Regions from separate parts of the Micromonospora craniellae genome, predicted to be linked through region 2. Evidence: riboswitches for the same ligand, from Rfam matches in the RefSeq annotation. Region 2 holds a riboswitch; each other region holds the start of a gene.
The links. A riboswitch is a leader RNA that binds a small molecule or an ion and turns the genes downstream of it on or off. The one in region 2 is predicted to bind cyclic di-AMP.
Positions count from the first base shown of each region.

Region 1: it holds a riboswitch for cyclic di-AMP, as region 2 does, so the genes downstream of both, ID554_RS10315 (coiled-coil domain-containing protein) here and ID554_RS22950 (coiled-coil domain-containing protein) in region 2, are expected to answer to the same signal.
Region 3: it holds a riboswitch for cyclic di-AMP, as region 2 does, so the genes downstream of both, ID554_RS03290 (C39 family peptidase) here and ID554_RS22950 (coiled-coil domain-containing protein) in region 2, are expected to answer to the same signal.

Region 1 covers NZ_CP061725.1:2,336,109-2,342,798, forward strand. The annotation lists gene ID554_RS10310 (YibE/F family protein) at 1-1,339, shown strand, start outside; cyclic di-AMP (ydaO/yuaA leader) riboswitch at 1,506-1,637, shown strand; gene ID554_RS10315 (coiled-coil domain-containing protein) at 1,641-2,657, shown strand; gene ID554_RS10320 (carbonic anhydrase) at 2,735-3,433, opposite strand; gene ID554_RS10325 (helix-turn-helix transcriptional regulator) at 3,632-3,967, shown strand; gene ID554_RS10330 (hypothetical protein) at 4,061-4,489, shown strand; gene ID554_RS10335 (hypothetical protein) at 4,700-5,488, shown strand; gene ID554_RS10340 (AI-2E family transporter) at 5,642-6,690, shown strand, end outside.
Region 2 covers NZ_CP061725.1:5,053,843-5,060,532, forward strand. The annotation lists gene ID554_RS22935 (STAS domain-containing protein) at 1-217, shown strand, start outside; gene surE (5'/3'-nucleotidase SurE) at 221-1,045, opposite strand; gene ID554_RS22945 (1-phosphofructokinase family hexose kinase) at 1,042-2,031, opposite strand; gene ID554_RS22950 (coiled-coil domain-containing protein) at 2,243-3,319, opposite strand; cyclic di-AMP (ydaO/yuaA leader) riboswitch at 3,324-3,456, opposite strand; gene ID554_RS22955 (HelD family protein) at 3,619-5,733, opposite strand; gene ID554_RS22960 (alpha/beta fold hydrolase) at 5,828-6,690, opposite strand, start outside.
Region 3 covers NZ_CP061725.1:719,091-725,780, reverse strand. The annotation lists partial or broken gene ID554_RS03310 (N-acetylneuraminate synthase family protein) at 1-233, opposite strand, end outside; gene ID554_RS31290 (glycosyltransferase) at 276-452, opposite strand; gene ID554_RS03300 (polysaccharide pyruvyl transferase family protein) at 502-1,830, opposite strand; gene ID554_RS03295 (acyltransferase family protein) at 2,039-3,274, shown strand; cyclic di-AMP (ydaO/yuaA leader) riboswitch at 3,630-3,771, shown strand; gene ID554_RS03290 (C39 family peptidase) at 3,991-4,899, shown strand; gene ID554_RS03285 (DUF397 domain-containing protein) at 5,086-5,286, opposite strand; gene ID554_RS03280 (helix-turn-helix domain-containing protein) at 5,277-6,089, opposite strand; gene ID554_RS03275 (hypothetical protein) at 6,507-6,690, shown strand, end outside.

The DNA.
Region 1 (6,690 bases), 2.7 Mb from region 2:
CCGGGTGCGGCGGATCCTCATCGTTCTGGTGGTCCCCCTCTTCCTCGCCACGCTGGTCGCCGCCCTCGTGCTCTGGCCCTCGGACCCACCCCGTCCCGAGGCCGCCAACGACACTCCGCGATACCACGGCACGGTCACCCGGGTGGTGAACGAGCCCTGCCCACCGAACCCGGTCGTGCCCGAGGGCACCCCGACCACCGCCGGGCGGCAGTGCGGCACGGTGACCGTACGGGTCGACAGCGGCCCGGACGCCGGCCAGGACGTGCAGACGCCGCTGCCGGACGGGCCGGGGGCACCCCGGGTCAGCGTCGGCAACGAGATCATCCTGGTCTCCCTGATCGATCCCGAGGACCCCTCGATCAGCGCCTACAACATCGCCGAGCACCAGCGGGGCAAACCGCTGATCTGGCTCGCGGTGATGTTCGCCGCCGCCATCGTCGCCTTCGGACGGCTTCGCGGCCTGGCCGCGTTGGGCGGTCTGGCGGCCAGCTTCGCCATCCTGATCACCTTCGTGCTGCCCGGCATCAGCGCCGGCCAGCCGCCGCTGGTGGTGGCCATCGTCGGCGCGGCACTGATCATGTTCGTGGTGCTGTACCTGACGCACGGCATCTCCGCAGAGACCTCGGTGGCCGTCCTCGGCACGCTCGGCAGCCTGGTGCTCACCGGCCTGCTCGGGCTGGCCGCCACCCGGGCCACCCACCTGACCGGTTTCGGCAGCGAGGACGCCACCACGCTGTCCATGTTCCGCAGCGACGTCGACCTGCACGGCCTGCTGCTCGCCGGCATCATCATCGGCTCGCTCGGTGTGCTCGACGACGTCACGGTGACCCAGTCCGCCGCCGTGACCGAGCTACGTCACGCCAACCCGAGCTTCACCCGCCGGGAGTTGTACCGCTCGGCGACCCGGGTCGGCCGGGCGCACATCGCCTCGGTGGTCAACACCATCGTACTGGCGTACGCGGGCGCATCCCTGCCGCTGTTGCTCCTGCTCACCGCCGACACCCGCGCGCTCGGCCAGATCGTGACCAGCGAGTTCCTCACCCAGGAGATCGTCCGCAGCGTGGTGGCCACGTTGGGGCTGGTCGCCGCCGTACCGCTGACGACCGCACTGGCCGCGCTGGTGGTCACCGCCGGGTGGCGGGACACGCCGGGGCCCGGCGGGCCCGGCGGTCACGACGACGGGCCGGACGGCGACGGACCCACCCCACCGACTCCCCGGCCCGGGACGGACCGGTCCGAGGCCCTGCACGCGCTCAGCACCGCGCGTGCGCGTGACACATCCCCCGCCACCGGATCGCGGTGGCCCGACCCGGACAGGAGCACGGACACCACATGGTGACACCCCGCAGCGTGACCGCCCCTGCCGACACGGTTCGTGCCCGTGTCGTTGGTCACCCATCGCGATTACGAAATGACGCATCTAGTCGGGTTCGAGGCGTAGAGACCGACATGGACTGTCGGGTAACCTCACTGCCGGTCACCGACGAAGGCGCGCAGCGGCGCCTGCGGTGCCACCGCCCAATCGCCGCGAGGCGAGCCGGGGACCCAGGTAGGTGGGGTGAATCCGCGTCAGCGGTAGGGGCCACTTCCGTTCCGAACCCGTCAGCTAACCCGGTCGGCGGTCGATGGAAGGGAAAGAAGTGACGGCACCCCTACGCCGCTGGATGACACCTGTGGTGGCCGTGTTCGCCGCGTTCGCCGTGTTCGCCGGGCCCCTGCCGGCCATGGCCACACCGACACCACCCCGCCCCGCCGAGCACGACGACGACCCGCCGATGCTCAACGACTTGATCGAGTCCGCCAACCGCGACTTCTCCAAGGCCAAGAACCAGCTGGAGAAGTCCAAGAAACGGCAGCTCAAGCTCGACGTCGAGCTACGCCGCGCACAGGCCGACCTCGACGCGCTCACACCGCAGGTCGCCAAGATCGCGACGCAGTCGTACCGGACCGGCCGGGTGGGCGCGATAGCGATGTTGTTGCAGAGCAGCGCTCCGGACTCGTTCATGGACCGCGCCTCCGCCCTGGACGAGTTGAACCTGGTCAACGACAAGAAGTTGGGCGAGATCAACGCGGTCAAGGAGCGCGCCGACCAGGCCAAGATCGCGTCCGACGCCGAGGTGCGCGAGCAGCAGAAGCTGACCAACGACATGGCCCGCAAGAAGACCGAGGCGGAGAAGTCGCTGCGTCTGGTCGGCGGCGAGAGCCTGACCGGTGGCCTGGTGGCCGCCACCTCGCCGGTCGCCCGGGTGGCGCCGAACCGCGCGTCCGACGGCAGTTGGAAGCCGGAGTCGTGCAACCAGAACGACCCGACCACGTCGGGCTGCATCACGCCCCGCACGCTGCACATGTACAAGGAGGTCAAGCGGGCCGGCTTCAACCGCTTCGTCGGTTGCTGGCGACCGGGTGACAAGTTCGAGCACCCCAAGGGCCGGGCCTGTGACTGGTCGTTGCAGAACAGCGGGTTCAGCCCCTGGCACAACAACGACACCCGGATCTACGGCAACAACCTGGCGGCCTTCCTGGTTCGCAACGCCGACCGGCTCGGCATCTACTACGTGATCTGGAACCGGCAGATCTGGTTCCCGACCGAGAATAGGTGGCGGTCCTACAGCGGCCCGTCCAACCACACGGACCACGTGCACGTGTCGCTGCTCTGAGCACCAGCCGGTGACCTGCGAGGGCCGTTCCGCCATCCGGCGGAACGGCCCTCGTCGTCCGTGTCGGTGAGCGCGGGTCAGGCCGCGGCTGCCACCACACCCGCCATCTCGGTGGGCTCCGCCGCGACGATCCGCACCTCACCGGCGGCCAGCCGGTACGACATGCCCACCACCGCGCACCCGCCCGCAGCCACCTCGGCGGCGAGCGCCTCGGACGACTCCAGCATCGCCTCGACGGTCTGCGCGATGTGGATGTCGACGATCGCGTCCAGGTCGTCGACCCCCGCCTGCTGGGCCCGACGCAGGCTGGGCACCACCGCGTCCACCACGGCACGCAGGTGCCCGGTGGGCGCGGTGCCGGTGGCCGCTGCGGCCCGGGCCGCCTGGACGGCACCGCACGAGTCGTGCCCGAGCACCACCACGAGCGGCGTACGCAGCACGCTCACCGCGTACTCGACGCTGCCCAGCACCTCGGGGCCGATGGTGTGCCCAGCGGTGCGGACCACGAAGAGGTCACCCAACCCCCGGTCAAAGATGATCTCCGCAGCGAGCCGGGAGTCGGAGCAACCGACGATCACCGCGAAGGGGTGCTGCTCGGTGGCGACGGCGGCCCGGTGGCTGGCGTTCTGGTTGGGGTGCCGGAGCGTGTCGGTGACGAACCGACGGTTGCCGGCCATCAGCTCGGCGAGGGCGCGCTGCCGCGCGCCGGGCAGGTCGGCGGTCAGGTACTCGCGCTCGAGACCGGGCTGCGCCCCGATCGTTCCGGGTCGACTCATCCGGCGTCACCTCGCCTCTCGGTGGAATGCCTGGTCATCCCGGCCGACGTTGGCCACGGGCTGCCGACCAACCGTCACACGCAGCGCAAGGCCCGTCAAGCTATGCGTGATCTGCATTTCATGTATTCCAGAACGCTTGCCAACCGGGCGTGAGCGAACGAACGCGCAGCCCCGGAGCACGGCTGGACAGGCCATACCATGGCGGGCATGGCGACCTCAGGCGAGCGAGAGAGCACCCGCAACTGGACTTTCCTGACAAATCACGCACACGTGCTGCTCGCCATCGCCCGCGATCCCACCGCCCGGCTGCGCGACGTCGCCACCGAGGTGGGGGTCACCGAACGCGCCGCCCAGGCCATCGTCGCCGACCTGGAGGCGGGCGGTTACCTGTTCCGCACCCGGGTGGGCCGCCGCAACGAGTACACCCTCAACCCGGCCGGCCGGTTCCGCCACCCTGCGGAGGCCGACCGCCAGGTCGGCGACCTGCTGGCCCTGTTCGCCGACGAGCCGGAGAACGGGGACACCGGCCGCTGAAGGAGTCCACACTGGACGACGTGGCGAGATTCACCGACCGGACGCGGCGCACACCCATGTGCATTCTCCGGACGCGAACGATAGGTTGAACGCGTGTCGTCCGTCGCGCTCGCCCGTCCCTTGTGGCCGGCGACGCTGCGCACGCTCCGCGAGCTGACCCGGCTGGCGCTGGCCGCCCTCGTGCTGGCGGTCGGCCTCGGTGCGGCCGCCGCCGATCTGCCACTGCGCCCGGCCGGCGACCAGCCGACCCGCGTAGCCGCCGTCGATCACCGCGCCTGGTCCGTCGCCGCCGACCTCCCGGCCTGGCCGGGCACCGTCACACCGGTCACCGAGCAGGTCCGGGCATCCGGCGTGCTGGCCACGTCGCATCCGCAGCCGACGATCCCGACCGCGCCGCCGGCCCGCCCCGAGCCCACCGCCGGGTCCGGCCTGGCCGGCACCACCACGGTCCACCAGAGCGCCGTGCCGCGCCCCGCCGTCGGTCACGGCGAGCCAACCCGTCGAGGCCCACCGGCCGCCTGACCGTCGGCCTGCCCCAGGACACCCCACGGCCCACGTGGCCCGCCCGTCGACCCGGCCCCGACCTCGGACACACGGCCACCACGGCCCACGGGTACGGGCACGCCGCCGTCGCCGATCCGCCCGATACACCGGCCCCGGGCAGCGCAGCCGGATCAGCCCACCGACCTTCCCCGATCGACGACCCTCATCCGACCGCGAGAGGTGTTGATGATGCAGACCGCTCTCTCCTACGTCCTGCCCGACGTCCCCCGGGCCGCCGCGATCTGGCTGAGCCTGCTGGGCGTGGTGATCCTCGTCATCGCCGCTCTGCTGCTGCGCCCCCGGCACCTCCTGCGTTTCGACGCGGGCACCCGGATCCGCGAGGCCGCACTGCCAAGTCGCGCCGAGCACACCGAGGAACAGCGGGACCAGGACCGCTGGGCGGAAGAGGTCGCGGTGGCCGCCGACCGGGCCGACGCCACGGCCCGGCGACGCCGCGAGGAGTGGCTCACCGCGCAGGACGAGGCCGAGCAGGCGTGGCAGGCGTACGAGGTGGCGGAGTCGGACGTCCGCCGGCTGACCGGAGCCGCCGGGATGCCGCTGCCGCAGACCCCGCGCACCCCCTCGGAGTACGCCGACCGGGAGCGCTGGCTGCACCGGGCGGCCATGGCGGCGTACTGGCAGCGGGAGCTGTCGGTGGAACAGCTCAGCGACGTCTTCGCGCACCGGGGCTGGGACCCGCGACTGCACCCGGTCGAACAGGAGCTGGCGCTGCGCCGGGCCGTACGCGACCACCTCTTCGCGCTTCAGCAGACTGCCCACGAGCGGGCGCAGGAGAGCTGGCGGGCCACCGAGTTGGCCGCCTCGGCGGCACGCAGCCTGCGGGACGAGGCGCTCTCGGCGCTGCTGCCGCAGGTCGAGGAACGCGACTCCGTGCTGCCGTTGACCGCGCTGGGTGGCGTCGAGCAGACCCGGGAGATGCCGACCGTGGTTCCCGGGCGGGCGGCCGCCGCGTACTGACCGGTTCGGCGGCGTAGCCGCGTACTGACCGGTTCGGCCCTGACGGGCAGATGGCGCGAACCTCCTCCGGCGCGTCGGGCGGGAACCTAGCGTGGGATCGGTGTCGGACGGGCACCGGCCGGGTACCGACCTCGCCGGACAGAGGAGGCCGACGTGGTCGCACGAGGTGGCGGTCGTACGCCCGAGGAGTCGACGCGGCGGGGTGCCGGGCCGAGACAGACCTGGGCGGCTCTGCCCTGGCTGGTGCGGACGGCGGTGGTGTGGAGCGCCTGCCTGGTGGTGATCGCCGCCGGGCTGTACCTGCTGGCGCGGATCACGCTGCTGGTCACCCCGCTGGCCATCGCGCTGGCCGCCACCTTCTTCCTGGCCGCGCTGCTCGACCCGGTCCAGCTCGCATTGCGCCGGCTGCGACTGCCCGCCGCGCTGGCCGCCCTGCTCACCGTCCTGCTCCTGCTCGGTGTCCTGTTCGGCGTGGGCCTGCTGGTCTGGAACATGACCGCGAGCCAGTTCAGCGAGCTGGGCGACGAGCTGCGGGAAGGCCTGGAACGCAGCCGCGACTTCGTCACCTCCACGCTGCCGGTCACCGACGAGCAACTCGACGGCCTCGTCGGGCAGCTCCGCCAGGCGCTCAGCCAGCAGGAGGTCGACCCGGTCGCCAGCGCGCAGACGGTGGCGGAGGTCTTCGGCTCCGTCCTGCTCGCCCTGGTGCTGCTCTTCTTCCTGCTCAAGGACGGCCGGTCGATGTGGCACTGGACGTTGCGCCGGGCGGGCGGGCCGAACCGGGAGATCGCCGCCAAGGCGGGTCGGGTCGGCTGGCGTACGCTCGGTTCGTACAGCCGGGGCACGATGCTGATCGCGGCGATCGACGCCATCGGCATCGGTCTGGCGCTGGTGCTGCTCGGGGTGCCGCTGGCCTTCCCGCTCGCGTTGATCACGTTCTTCGGCGGTTTCGTACCGATCATCGGCGCCACCGTGGCCGGCGCGGTCGCGGTGCTGGTGGCGCTGGCCGCCAACGGCCCCACCACCGCTCTGCTCACCCTGGCTGCGGTGATCGCCGTGCAGCAGATCGAGGGCAACCTGCTCGAACCGCTGGTCATGAAGCGACAGGTCCGGCTGCACCCGGTGGTGATCCTGCTCGCGGTCACGGCCGGCACGCTCATCGCCGGCATCGCGGGTGCCTTCGTCGCGGTTCCGATCGCCGC
Region 2 (6,690 bases):
CATGCGGCTGGTCACCTTCATCGACTCGGTGGGCATTAGCGCGATGGTCGCCGGCTTCCAGACGGCAGAGGTCAGCGGCGTGAAGCTGATCGTCACCCAACCCAGTCGGTTCGTGCACCGACAGCTCTGGGTGACCGGCCTGCTCGGCCTCTTCGGCGCACCGGAGCCGTACTACGCCGGTGCCGCCGCCACCCCCGAGGTCCTCCCCGGCGGCTGACCGTCAGTCGCCGTCGAGGCCGGACAGGTTCACGTCGGCCACCTCGGTGACGGCGCGCACCGCCGTCACCGTCGCGTACCCGTCAGCCAGCCACGCCAGGTCGGTACCCGGCTGCACCGCCTGACCGGGTTCCTCCAGCGCGGTACGCACGAAACCGTGGCCGGACTCGGCGACGGTCATCTGCACCTGACCGAAGGTGGCCAGCCCGGCCCGGCGTACGCCACGCAGCCGGCCCAGCGGCACGTCCGGCGAGTTGACGTTGAGTACGCTCTCCACCGGCCCGGCGGTCAGCCGGGGGAGCAGGTCCAGGGCCACGTGTGCGGCGGTGGCCCAGTTCCGTTCGGCGTCGCGTACCCGGGCTGCGGCGGCCACCGCGGCACCCCCGCTGACGGCGGTGGCCTCACCGGCCGAGAGCACGTCCAGTGACACCGCCAACGCCCGGCAGCCGTTGGCGGCAGCCGTGAACGCCGCGCCCACGGTGCCGGAGTGCAGCACCGCCCGGCCCGCGTTCGCTCCCCGGTTGATGCCGGAGAGCAGCACCGACGGCGGCGGCCCGAACGCGCCGTGCACGGCGATCAACGCGATGAAGCCGGGCGATCCGCCGACCCCGAAGGCCGGCACCCCGTCCAGCTCCGCCAGCGGGTGCTCGCGGACCACCACCTGCCCGTCCTGCTCGATCGCGCTCATCGCGGCGCTGGTGCCGCTCGCCTCCTCCAGCGGTGCGGCGACCACCACGTCCAGCCCCCGGTCGACCGCGGCCCGGGCCAGCGCCTGGATGCCCGGCGCGGCGATCCCGTCGTCGTTGGTGATCAGCACACGCAAGGTCATGCGCCACCCACCCGCTGGGCCAACTCGTCCGGGGTGGTGCGTTCCTGCGGGCGGATGCCGGCCGGCTCCAGGCGCACCCGGTCCACCAGCCCGGTGATCGAGTCGAGCCGACCGGTGCCCAGCCCGTGCCGGGTGACGTTCAGTGCGCCGGCCGCCGCGCCGGTCCGGATCGCCGTCCGTACGTCACCTCCACGGGCCACCACGGCGGCCACGCTGGCGGTCATCGAGTCACCCGCGCCGCGTGGGTCAGCCGCCTCCAAGCGGGGCATCCGCACCTCGAACACCTCGCCGTCGACGAGTGCCAGCGCCGGCTTGTCGGCCCGGCTGACCACCACGTTCTCGGCACCGGTGGCGTGCAGGTCGTAGATCGCCCGGGTGAGCTGCTCCTCGTCGTCCTCGGCCGCGCGGCCGTCGGCGATCAGCTCCTCGTGGCTGACCTTGACGAAGAAGACCCCACTCTCCAGCACTGCCGTCAGGTGGTCGCCACTGAGGTCCACCACCACCCGGCTGCCGTTGGCGCCGAGGTCGGCGGCGAAGCGCCGGTACAGGTCGGCGGGGACCAGCGACGGGTCGTTCGGGCCGCTGAGTACGCTCACCGCCGCGCGCAGCCCCTCGCCGAGCGCCAGGTTGTAGAGCTCGTCCAGCTCGTGCCGGCTCAGCGGCTGCCCGGTCACGTCGACGATCTCCTGGCGGGTGCCCTCGCGACGGTCGTGCACGTACCCGCCGCTGCCGCCGGAGTCCCGCGCCACCACCTTGAGGTCGACGCCCTCGCTGACCAGCAGCGGCTCCAGCACCTGCCCGATCTCGCCGCCGAGCGCGGTGCAGAGCACCACGTCGACGCCGTGCGACAGCACCATCCGGGCCTGCCAGATGCCCTGTCCGCCGGGGTGCAGGTGTAGCTCCGGAGTCTCGTTGGGCTGGTCGATCGTGACCGTGAGCAGGGGCGTCGGCGCGAAGACCATCACATGTCCGGTCGTGGCGCTCATGACGCACCGTCGCACTGGGCCCGTTGCGGTCCACTCATAACCGTTCCTCCCGCTCGCCCGCGAAATGTCCGCTTCGATGTCGACGGTAACGAAGGTGGCGCGAGAACGCGCGGCGACGGGCGGGGCGCGCCCGAGGCGACCGGGCCGGGGGCGGGAACGACGACGCCGGGTGGGTCGACCCCGTGGGGGCGCTCCACCCGGCGTGCGCGGGTCAGTACACCGACAGGTGCACGTGGTTGGTGTGGTCGCTGGACGGGTCGCCACGCGCGCCGCTGTACGTGCGCCAGCCGCTGCTCGGCAGCCAGATCTGCTTGTACCAGATCACGTAGAGCACGGCGAGACGGTCGGCGTTGTTGACGTAGAACGCCGCCAGGTTGTTGCCGTACGTCCGGTCGCCGCCGGTGGCGACCCCGCCGAAGCCGTTCTTCTGCGCCGCGAAGTCGCAGGCCCGACCCTTCGGGTGCTCACCCGAGCCGCCCGCGCGGTAGCAGGAGACGTACCGGGTGAAGCCGGCCGCCTTGGCCTGGTTGAGCGCGTGCAGGGTGCGCGGGGTGATGCAGCCGTTGGCCGGTGTGGGGTCGTTGACGCTGCACGACTCGGCCGGCCAGGATCCGTTGGCGTTGCGCGGCGCCGGCTTGGCCGTGGGGCTGCTGGAACCGCTGCTGCGTGCGGGAGCCCGGCTGGCCGCCCGCTCCTCCGCCGCGGCCCGTTCGGCCCGCTCGTTGGCCACGGTCAGCGAGCGCTCGGCCTGCTCCTTGCGCTTGGCCATCACGGCCACCTGCTTGCGCTGCTCCTGCACCTCGACGTCGAGGGCCTGCTTGGTCTTGCTGACCTCGTCCCGGGTGGTCCGCAGGTCGTGCAGCGCGCGTTCCTCGTTGGCCGCCACCGCGTCCAGGGCCGCCGCGCGGTCCATGAAGCCGGCCGGGGAACCGCTGTTGAGCAGCGCCGACGCGGCACCGAGCCGGCCACTGCGGTACGCCTGCGCGGCGATCTCAGCGACCTTCGTGCTGCGTTCGGTGAGCTGACCCTCGGTCGTGGTGAGCTGCTCGGCAAGCTTCTTCTGCCGGTCGACCGAGCGGTCCAGCGCGGTCTTCGCGTCGAGGTAACCCTTGCTGGCCGCCTCCAACTGGGCGCGGAGCGCCGGGGTGCCGCCCTCGTCACCGACGTCACCGGGTGCCGCGGAGGCGGCGCTGAACGGTGCGAGCGCGGCGCCCAGGGCGAGGGCGAGCCCTGCGGCGATCAGGGCCGCCGTACGGGCGGCCGGTCTCACGGTTGCCACTGCTGGCATGCACATGTCCTTCCGTCAGCCGCCGACCGGGTTAGCTGACGGGTTCGGGACGGAAGATCCCTACCGCTGGACGCGGATGCACCCCTGGAACATGGTTCCCCGGTTCGCCCTCGCGGGCGATTAGGCGGCGATCACCGCCGGCACCGGTGGGTGCCGCCTGGCGGAGACCGGGTACGAGCCTACCGGTGCTGGTGGGACCGGCGCAGCCGGTGTGACTCGTGGTGTTCGCCTGGTCACCAGTAAACCAGACATAAGGGATTCTTGTCGCTTTTCGCTTCAGTGGGGGTCGGCGGTCCGGGTCAGCCGATCGGGTCGATCGTGGTCAACCGCTGGGTGGCCCGGGACAGGGCGACGTAGAGCGTGCGGACGCCGGAACCGGGATCGGCACGGATCTCGCCGGGGGCGACCAGCACCACGCCGTCGTACTCCATGCCCTTGGCCTCCAGGCTGGTCACCACCTGGAGACGCTCGCCGCCGAGCCCGCCCAGCCAGGCCGCGACCTCGTCCCGGCGCGGCACCGGAGTGATCAACCCGACGGTGCCCTCGACCTCGCCGAGCAGCGCGCTCGCCGCGGTCAGCACGCTGGTCTCCAGCTCCGCCGCCGGCACCACCAGCTCCACCGGGTCGACCCCGGTGGCGCGCACCGCGGTGGGCAGGGCCAGCTCCGGGTACGCCCGCCGGATCTCGGCCGCCGCCACGGCGAAGATCTCCGCCGAGTTGCGGTAGTTGGTGGTGAGCGTGAACCGGTGCCGACGGCGGCGACCCAACGCCTGGTCCCGGGCCCGGGACAGCTCCTGCGGATCCCCCGTCCACGCGGTCTGCGCCGGGTCGCCCACCACCGTCCACGAGGCCAGCCGGCCGCGCCGGCCGATCATCCGCCACTGCATCGGTGACACGTCCTGCGACTCGTCCACCACCACGTGCGCGTAGTCCCGGTAGTCCTCGGGCCGTTCCCGGGCCGCCTGGCGAGCCGCCCGCTGCCGGTCGGCGAACGTGCTCAGCTCGCGCACCCCACCGGCGAGCTGGAACGGGTCGCGCTTCGCGCGGGCCGGACGGACCGGTTTGCCGAGCAGCGCGTCCAGCTCGTCGAGCAGCGCCACGTCGGCGACGGTCGGCCCCTCGGCGGCCAGCCCCCGGTACGCCTGCTCCAGCAGCCGGATCTCGGCGCGGGACAGCAGCCCGGCGGCGTACCGGCGCAGCCGCTCCGGATCGGCCAGCCAGCCGAGCACGTGCCGGGGATGCAGCCGGGGCCACCACGCCTTGAGGAAGTCCCGGAAGTCCGTCCGGTCGATCAGTTCGTCCTCGAAGGCCCGCTGCTCGGGCAGCCGGGGAATGCCCAACCGGCGGGCCTGCGCCCAGAGCGCCGCCAGTACGCCGTCGAAGCCGGCCCGGCGCACCTCGTTGCGCCGTGCGCCCCGGGACAGCGCCCGCTCCCGGACGGCGTCCAGTTCGGCCCGCTCCAGCCGCAACAACTGCCCCCGGTAGAGCAGCCGCAGCTCGGCCGGGGAGTCGGGCACACCGTCCCGGGTCGCCCGCTCCAGCAGCCGACGCATCCGCAGCGACCCCTTGACCGCCGCCACCTCGACCGGGTCGGTGCGGGTGGCGACCAGCCCCGGGAAGAGGGTGCCCAACGAGTGCAGGGTGGCGGTGTCCTCACCCAGGGACGGCAGCACCGAGGCGATGTACTCGACGAACACCGAGGACGGGCCGACCACCAGGATGCCGCCCCCGGCGTACCGGCTGCGGTCGGAGTAGAGCAGGTACGCGGCGCGGTGCAGGGCCACCGCCGTCTTGCCGGTGCCCGGACCGCCGGAGACCAGGGTCACCCCGGAACCGGGGGAGCGGATCGCCTCGTCCTGCTCGCGCTGGATGGTCGCCACGATGTCGCGCATGCCCCGGCCGGTGGTCCGGGACAGGTTGGCCAGCAGTGCGCCGTCACCGACGACCGCCATCTCCGCCGGGGCGGTGTCCGGGTCGAGCAGGTCGTCCTCGATCCGGGTGACCCGCTCCCGGCTGGACTGGATCGTCCGGCGGCGCACCACACCCAGCGGCTCGGTCGGGGTGGCCTGATAGAACGGGGCGGCGGCCGGAGCACGCCAGTCGACCACCAGCGTCGCGGCGTCCTCGTCGCGGATGCCGAGCCGTCCGACGTGGAACACCTGCCCGTCGCGCAGGTCGAGACGGCCGAAGACGAGGCCCTCGTACTCGGCGTCGAGCGCGTGGCGGCGCTGCGCGGCGTGGAACACCATCGCGTCCCGCTCGACCAGCGCACCGAAGTTGCCGACCCGGGCCAGCCGGTAGCCGTCCCGCTCGGCGCGGACCGCCGCGCGGCGCAGCTCGGACAGTCGCGCGTACACCCGGTCGAGATGCCGCTGCTCGACGGCGATCTCCTGGTCCAGGGTGCTCTGGTCCACCTCTTCGTTCTCCTCGTCACGCCGGCCCGGCCAACCGCATGAGATTACGCCCCACCTCACGGGCGTGCGGAGGCAGCGTGTCCGAGTGCGATCTCTATCGGCGGCGGGCGCGACCGGCGGCGGAGCGATGGCCGGCGGGCCGGGCGTCGGCGAGAACCTGACGCAGGACGCCGGAGAGGGCGGCGGTCACCTCCTCGGGGCGCTCCATCATCAACATGTGCCCGGCACCGGGGCAGACGGTCAGCTCGGTGGCCGGCAGCGCGGCGGCGATCGACTCCGCGCACGGCGGCGGGGTGAGCCGGTCCCGGTCGCCGACCAGCGCCGCCGCCGGCAGGTGTGCCAGCGCGGCGAGCGTGGCCAGCCGATGCTGGGCACCGAAGGAGGCCCGGAAGCCGCCGATCGAGCGCAGCGAGGCGCGGGCCACCGCCGAGGTCACCAGGCGGATGTCGGTCGGGTCGCAGTGGTCGCCGAAGAGCATCCAGCCGATGCTGGGACGCAGCGCGCGCAGCAGGGCGCGGGGTGGACGCCAGGCCCCGCATCGGGCGAGCACCCCGGCCCCGGTGGTCTCGGCCAGCCGGATGATCCGGGCGATCCGGGGCGACAACCCGTAGACGGTGTGGGTGTGCCCCTCGGCGGTGGTCGAGACGAAGACCAGCCCGGCCACCCGGCGGGCGAAGTGCCCGGGGTGCCGGTGCGCGTACTCCATGATCGTCATGCCGCCCATGGAGTGACCCGCCAGCACCACCCGCCCGGTCGGTGCCACCGTGTCCAGCACCGCGGCCAGGTCGTCGCCGAGCTGGGCCAGCGTCGCCGTGGGCAGCGTCATGCAGCTCGACCGGCCGTGCCCGCGCGCGTCGTAGCTGACCACCCGCACCGACCGGTACGCCGCGCGAAGCGCCGCCACCTGCCGGTGCCAGCTCCGTCCGTCCAGCGTCCAGCCGTGCAGCAGCACCGCCG
Region 3 (6,690 bases), 2.5 Mb from region 2:
CCCACCGTCGGCGCGGTCCAGCGTGACGTGCTTCTCGATGAAACACGCCCCGAGGGCCACCGACGCGACCGGTACGCCGATGCCGGGCGTATGCGGAACGCCGGGGTGTCCACGTCGATGGTGATCGTGTCGGGCCGGTACGTCTGGAGCTTGAGCGCGTGCGCGCCGGCCGCCGCCACGGCGTCCACGATGGACAGAGCGCGGCTCAGGTCACCGTTGTGGTGGCCGGACATCTCGGCCACCAAGAAGGGGCGCTCCCAGGAAATGGTTCACCATCAGGTCGAACAGTTCGCTGTGCCAACGCCGACGTTGGTCTCCAGGTGCCGCACGCGTACGTCCGGATGCTCGGCCGCGTACGCGCGCAGCAGCTCACCGCACCGGTCCGGCGACGCGTCGTCCACCGCGACCAGTTCCACCTCCGCCGTCTGGTCGGCCGGAATGTCGTCGCGGATCGAGTCGAGGCACTATCGCAGGTACGCCTCTACGCCGGGCAGCGCGAGGCTAACGGTTGAGCATGCGGCGCACCGAGCCGGGGACCGCCTTCTTGATCCGGGTGCGGATCCGCTCCGGCCGAGCCGTCGTCTGGGCCTGATCGCGGAGTGCGGCCTCCTGGTCGCGCAGCCACTCGATGCGCTTGACCAGCACCTCGGGCGAGGTGGCCAGCGCCGGGCGAACGGCCGGCGGGAAGGCGGTCGCCTGCCTGGTGGCGTCGAACACCGCCGCGCTGTCGCCGTCGCTGAAGGAGTTGCCCAGATTGTGCTTGTTCAGGAACTGGAGCATGGTGTCGTACCGCTGCTTGTGGCCGTTGACCATGCCCGAGTAGTCGGCCTCGTCGTAGAGCTGGGCCGCGTCCACGTCGGCCGGCACGTCCCGCATCACCCGGTGCGGGATCTCGAAGTAACGGGCCAGTTCCAGGGTGCGCGAGTCGTGCGCGAAGAGGAAGCCCGGCGTACCGGCGAGCAGCGAGACGATGGTGCCGTGGATGCGGGTGCCGAAGTTGAAGTCGAACCCGGAGAGGTAGTCGATCCAGGTCCACGGGTCGACGAACATCCGCACCTTGTCCTCGGTGAACAGCGGGTGCGTGGTGTGGATCGGGATCTCGCCGCTCTTGCCACGGTCCTCGGGAGCGTCGCCGAAGAGCAGGGTGCCCAGCGTCTTGAGGTCCTGCGGGATGTAGCGCAGGTTCTCGTAGCGCTGGTGGTGCGTCTTGATGATCTGAGCCATCGACTTGACGTACGGCGAGACGGTCAGCGCGATCCGGTCGTACGGGCCGATGAACGTCTTGCGCTTGTCCACTGGCAGGGTGTCGCCGTGCAGGAACATCGACGGGCAGCCGATCACGTCGACGTTGGAGAAGCCGATCGTCCGCAGGTAGTCGGCGGTGATCTCACCCCGGACGCCGATGCTCGGCGAACGGTCGAGGACGGCCCGGCAGAAGCGGCTGACCTGATCGTCGATCGGCCGCAGGTATTCCCGGTCACCGTCGACGTTCGTCTGCACACCCACCCCGAGCACCACGACCGGAATCTTCAGCCGCTCGATCAGCCGGCTCATCGCGTCGAGCCGGTGGGCGTAGCTGCGCCGGAACGCGTTTGCCAGCGGGACCACGAAGACGTCGTACTCCTCGTTGATCCGGTCGCTGTCCCGCATGTTGACGGTGAAGCCGTTGGGGGTGATGGTGGCGGTACGGGTGGCCAGCAGCTTGTTCGCGGCGTGACTGAAGACCAGGTTGCCGGCGTTCTCACCGATCAGGTTCCGCTCGAACGTCTCCTCGGGCGAGTTGACGTCGAAGGGACCCTTCCGGGCCCGCATCAGGATCCGTTGGTGCATCGCTGACTCTGCCTCTCGTCGGTGTGCTGGTCCCGCCTCGGCATTGCCCAACGCGCCACCGGGCCGGATGGCGGGGTGGATGCTCATCCAAGTCCCGGGAATAGTAGGCCACCGGGGGACCCGTTGACACCTGAGCCACATCCGCCCCATCCGCCCGGCCTCCCCGCCCGGTTCGAGGGGGAGTGCCCGCACCGGTATGGTGCCCGGAATGACCAGCACCACCGTCGTCGACAGGCCGCCCACCACCACCCGACGCGGTGACGCCAGCCGATTGCCCTCGTTGACCGGACTGCGCTGGATCGCCGCGCTGCTGGTCTTCGGGTTCCACGCCGGCACCATGCGCATCATCGCCGAGCCGGGTCACCAGGCGGTGGTCGGCGAGATCTTCACCCTGGGCCTGTCCGGGGTGCAGTTCTTCTTCATCCTGAGCGGCTTCGTGCTGGTCTGGTCGGCCCGCGTCGGTGACTCCCGCCGCCGGTTCTGGCGTCGGCGGCTCGCCAAGATCTATCCGAACCACCTGGTGATGTGGGCGCTGGCCATGCTCGCGGCGCTCTGGTTCGCCGACCCGATCAACCCGGTGGCCGCGCTGGAGAACCTGTTCCTGCTCCAGGCGTGGGATCCCCGACCGGGCTACTTCTACAGTGTCAACAACGTGAGCTGGTCGCTCTCCTGCGAGCTGTTCTTCTATCTGTGCCTGCCGCTGGCGCTGCCGCTGGTGCGCCGGGCCAAGCCGTGGATGCTGTGGGCCGTGGTGATCGCCGTGCCGCTGCTGATCCTGGCGCTCTGGCCCGGTCAGTTGCTGGTGCCGGAGCAGAGCCGCTGGTGGTTCACCCAGATCTTCCCGCTGGTGCGGTCGCTGGAGTTCTGGATGGGCGTGGCCGCCGCCGAGCTGATGTTGCGTGGGCGCTGGCGCGGCCCCCGGCTGCCGATGGCCACCGTGATCTTCGTTGCCACCTGGGTGGCGGCCTCGGAGTGGATCCGGGCCGAGCTTTGGGCGGCGCTGCTGTCGGTGGCGTACGTCCTGGTGATCGCGGCGGCGGCGGACGCCGACGTGCACGGCCGCCGGTCGCCGCTGCGTTCCCGGCTGATGGTCTGGCTGGGCGAGGTCTCGTTCGCCTTCTACCTGGTGCACGTCTTCGCGATCATGACGATCCTGCGGCTCACCGGGAACTGGGGCACCGGCCTGCCCGGTTGGTGGGGCGTGCCGGCGGTGATCGGGTTCCTGCTGCTCACCCTGGCGCTTGCCGCGCTGCTGCACCGCTACGTGGAGCAGCCGATGATGCGACGGCTCGCCCCGAGCCGCACCGGGGCCCACCCGCCGCCCGCCGCCGATCCTGCGCAGCAGTCCGCAGAGGCGTCCGCACCGCAGCCTGCCGGGCCGCCGAGGCAGCGCGCGCCGGGCGACGAGCCGAGTACCGCAAGTTGCCGCAACCAGCACCGTTGAGTCCATGCTGGACTGTTGTAGTCGGCAGCCCGATCTGCTGTTTTGTGTTTCGCTGACGGCCGGGTACGACGAGGCGGATCGAGTGAGTCCGGTCACATCGCTCGCCGGAGCGGACGCCGAGGTGAAAAACGCCCGAGACGTGACGCGATGCCCGGAGACATTGTCTGCGGGTGGTCCCGTTGTCACCGCCCGTTGCGTCGATCGCCGTCGGTCCCGTTGCGCGACATCTATGACCGAACGCCCGAAAATCAGCAAGCTGGATCATGTTTAAGCAGGTCAGGATGGGTTGGCAGGGGAATGGCCGGCCAGTAGTGTCGGCCCGTCCGATGCGGTACCCGATCGCAGGAGGCGACGCCGCATCGACCCGCCTAATCGTGGTCTCACGAACCGGGGACCCACCGCACCACTGGGGTGAATCCGCGAGCATCGGCTCACGGTAGGGCCAACTTCCCGCCCGAACCCGTCAGCTAACCCGGTCGGCGGTGTCGGAAGGAGCTTTCCTCTCGTGCAGCCCCTCGTGGTCCCCTTCTTGTTCCTCCACGGCACCGCGGTGCCCGCGCCCACCGGGCCGTCGGCCACCAGCTGACAGCGGCCACCGCCCCCGCCCGGTCGTCCGGGCACACCCCTCGCACGGCCCGTCCGCGTACTCGGGCGGTCCTCGGCAGGACCTGTCGAGCTGACCGCCGGAGCGACTCGCCGTGCCTCCCTGAGCCCCCGTGGAGGACTCCGTGAAGCAGACCGTCACGCGCCAGCTACGCCGGCTGGCCACCGAACGCCCTTATCAGGTCGCCGCCGCCTCGGCCGCCGCGCTGGCGCTGGCCACCGGCGCCGGTGCCGTACTCGTCGGCACCGAGGACGCCCCGGCCACCGCACACACCACGACCGCCGTCGCCGAGTCGCGCGGCGACACCGCCGTCTCCCGCGCCGACACCCGGGTGGAGCCGCCCCCGTCGACCCTGCCCAGCAGCGCCGTCCCGAGCAGCGCCGTCCCGAGCAGCGCCGTCCCGAGCAGCGCCGTCCCGAGCAGCGCCGTCCCGTCGCCGTCGCCCTCGCCGAAGGCCACCTCGGCGGCCCCCTCGCCGGTGGTCACCAGCAAGAAGGCCGCACCGAAGCCACCGGCGCGCAAGGTCCTGGACTACGACTTCCAGGCCCAGATCACCGGGTACTACTGCGGCCCGGCCGCGGTACGCAACGCGCTCAGTGCCGCCGGGGTGAATCGTGACCAGGATTCCCTGGCCGCCCAGCTCGGCACCACGTACGCCGGCACCAACTCGGCCCTGGACACCACCCGGGTGCTCAACGCCACGCTCAAGGGTGCGCCGTACTCGACCACGATGCTCCGGGGCGGCTCGGCCACCCCGGCGCAGATGGACCAGCTCCAGGCCGACGTGGTGAAGGCGATCACCGGCGGGCGCGGTGTCGTGGTGAACGTGGCCGGCAGCGCCACCGACACGGGCGGCCGCTGGCACTCCTTTCCCGGTGGCCACTATGTCGCCGTGGTGGGCTACGAGGACGACGGTCGACTGGTCAAGATCGCTGACTCGGCCAACGCGTCGTACTACTCGTACTGGATGACCACCATCGACCTCGCCCACTGGGCCGCCACCCGCGGCTACTCCTCCTGAGATGTAAGGACGAGATGTGCGGACGAGATGTAAGGAGGGGTCCCCTGCTATCGCCTCGTGCATAGCAGGGGACCCCTCCTTACATCCGGGTGTGCGCGGCCGGTGGACGGCCTTGTGGGCATGGTGCGCACCGAGCATGGAGAAGCCCTCGGTCGTTCGACCGAGGGCTTCCGCGTCGTACCGGGATCAGGCGTGCCGGTCGAGCATCTTCGCCAGACCGACGAAGCTCGCCCACGACACCGGGGTGAAGGCCAGCGTGCCGCCGTCCCGGTCCTTGGTGTCGCGCACCAGCACGACGCCGGACAGATTGTCGGCGACCTCCACGCAGTCGCCGCCACTGGAGCCGCTGCGGGTGGACTTGCGCCAGGTCGCGCCGTTCAGATCCATGGCTTCACACAATCCTTCATCAGCTCGATCGACTGCCGGCCAGACAGTGCCTCGTTGCGCACGGTCTCCCATTTGGACAGCAGGGTATTGACGTCTTCGTCCTTGTCGGCGAGGACTCCGCCGAGTTGGGTCTCGATATTACCGACCCAACCATCGTCCGTGCTCCTTGCCAGGATGAAGGGGCCGGTCAAACCAGCGTGCATCCCCACGCCGACAGGCACGAGGTGCACGCTGATGTTGGGTCGTTCGGCGAGGTCGATCAGGTGGTGCACCTGCTCGACCAGCACGTCGTGGAGGCGCTCGTCGACCCGCCGGAGCACCACCTCGTCGATCACCGCGACGAACTGCGGCGGCTCCTCCTGGTCCAGGACCGCCTGCCGGGCCATCCGGTTCGCGAGCCGTCGCTCCACCCCGGCGTCGGTCAGGGTGTCGTCACATCGGATCACCGCGCGGGCGTAGCGTTCGGTCTGTAGTAGGCCCGGGACCAGCGTCGACTGGTAGCACCGGAGTTGCCTCGCGGTGCGCTCGGCCTCCAGGTAGGGCAGGAACCACGCGGGCTGGCGCAGCACCTCGGCCGTCCGCAGCAGTTCCTCGAACATGCCTCCGGTCTCCAGGACCTCGTCCGCCCGTTTCGCGAACGGCCTGTCGACCGGGCGGGTGCCGGTCTCCACCGCCGACACCAGGGATGCCGAGTAGTTCGACCGTCGGCCGAACTCCTCCTGGTTCATGCCCGCTGCCGTCCGCAGCCGGCGAAGCTGAGTGCGGATCAGCTCGTGCAGGTCGGAAGGCTGCTCACGTTCCACGTCACCTCCAGGGGATTCACCAAGATCGCCACGCTGCCGTCAGGGGCCGGATCGGCGCACCAGGACGCCGCCGTGGCCAGCGTCGATGCCTTCCGACAGTAGTCCTGTCCTCACCAGACTGTCACCCATGCGGATCTGCTTCACGCCGTGCAGAGCTGGGGCGGGTTCTGCTCCGGGGCCGCCCGTGACATCCCCCCGTGCGCGGGCGGCCCCTCCCGATCCCTAACCGACGGAGGTCGACGTGCGTACGCACCCGTACCAGTGCCCGACGATGGTCCTTCCGGTTCTGCCGCAGCGACGGCGCGGCGCTCCGCTGCCCGGGTGGATGCGCCAGCCGACCCAGGCGCTTCCACTCCATGGCCCCGGACCGACCGGCTTCCTGACGCCGGCTCAGGCGTGGCGGTCGGGTGGTCGGCCGTGCTGACCACCCAGCTCGCGACGCCTGGCCGTGGCCCGCACGCCGACCGCCCGGGCGGCTCAGGCGGGAACACTCCGCACACTCCGGCGCGACCGACCTGGTTCTGCCGGGTCGACGGGCAGCCGTGGCCGTGCGGTGAGGCCAGGCTGCTGCTGCCCGTGGAGTTCCGGGGGAACGTCCCCG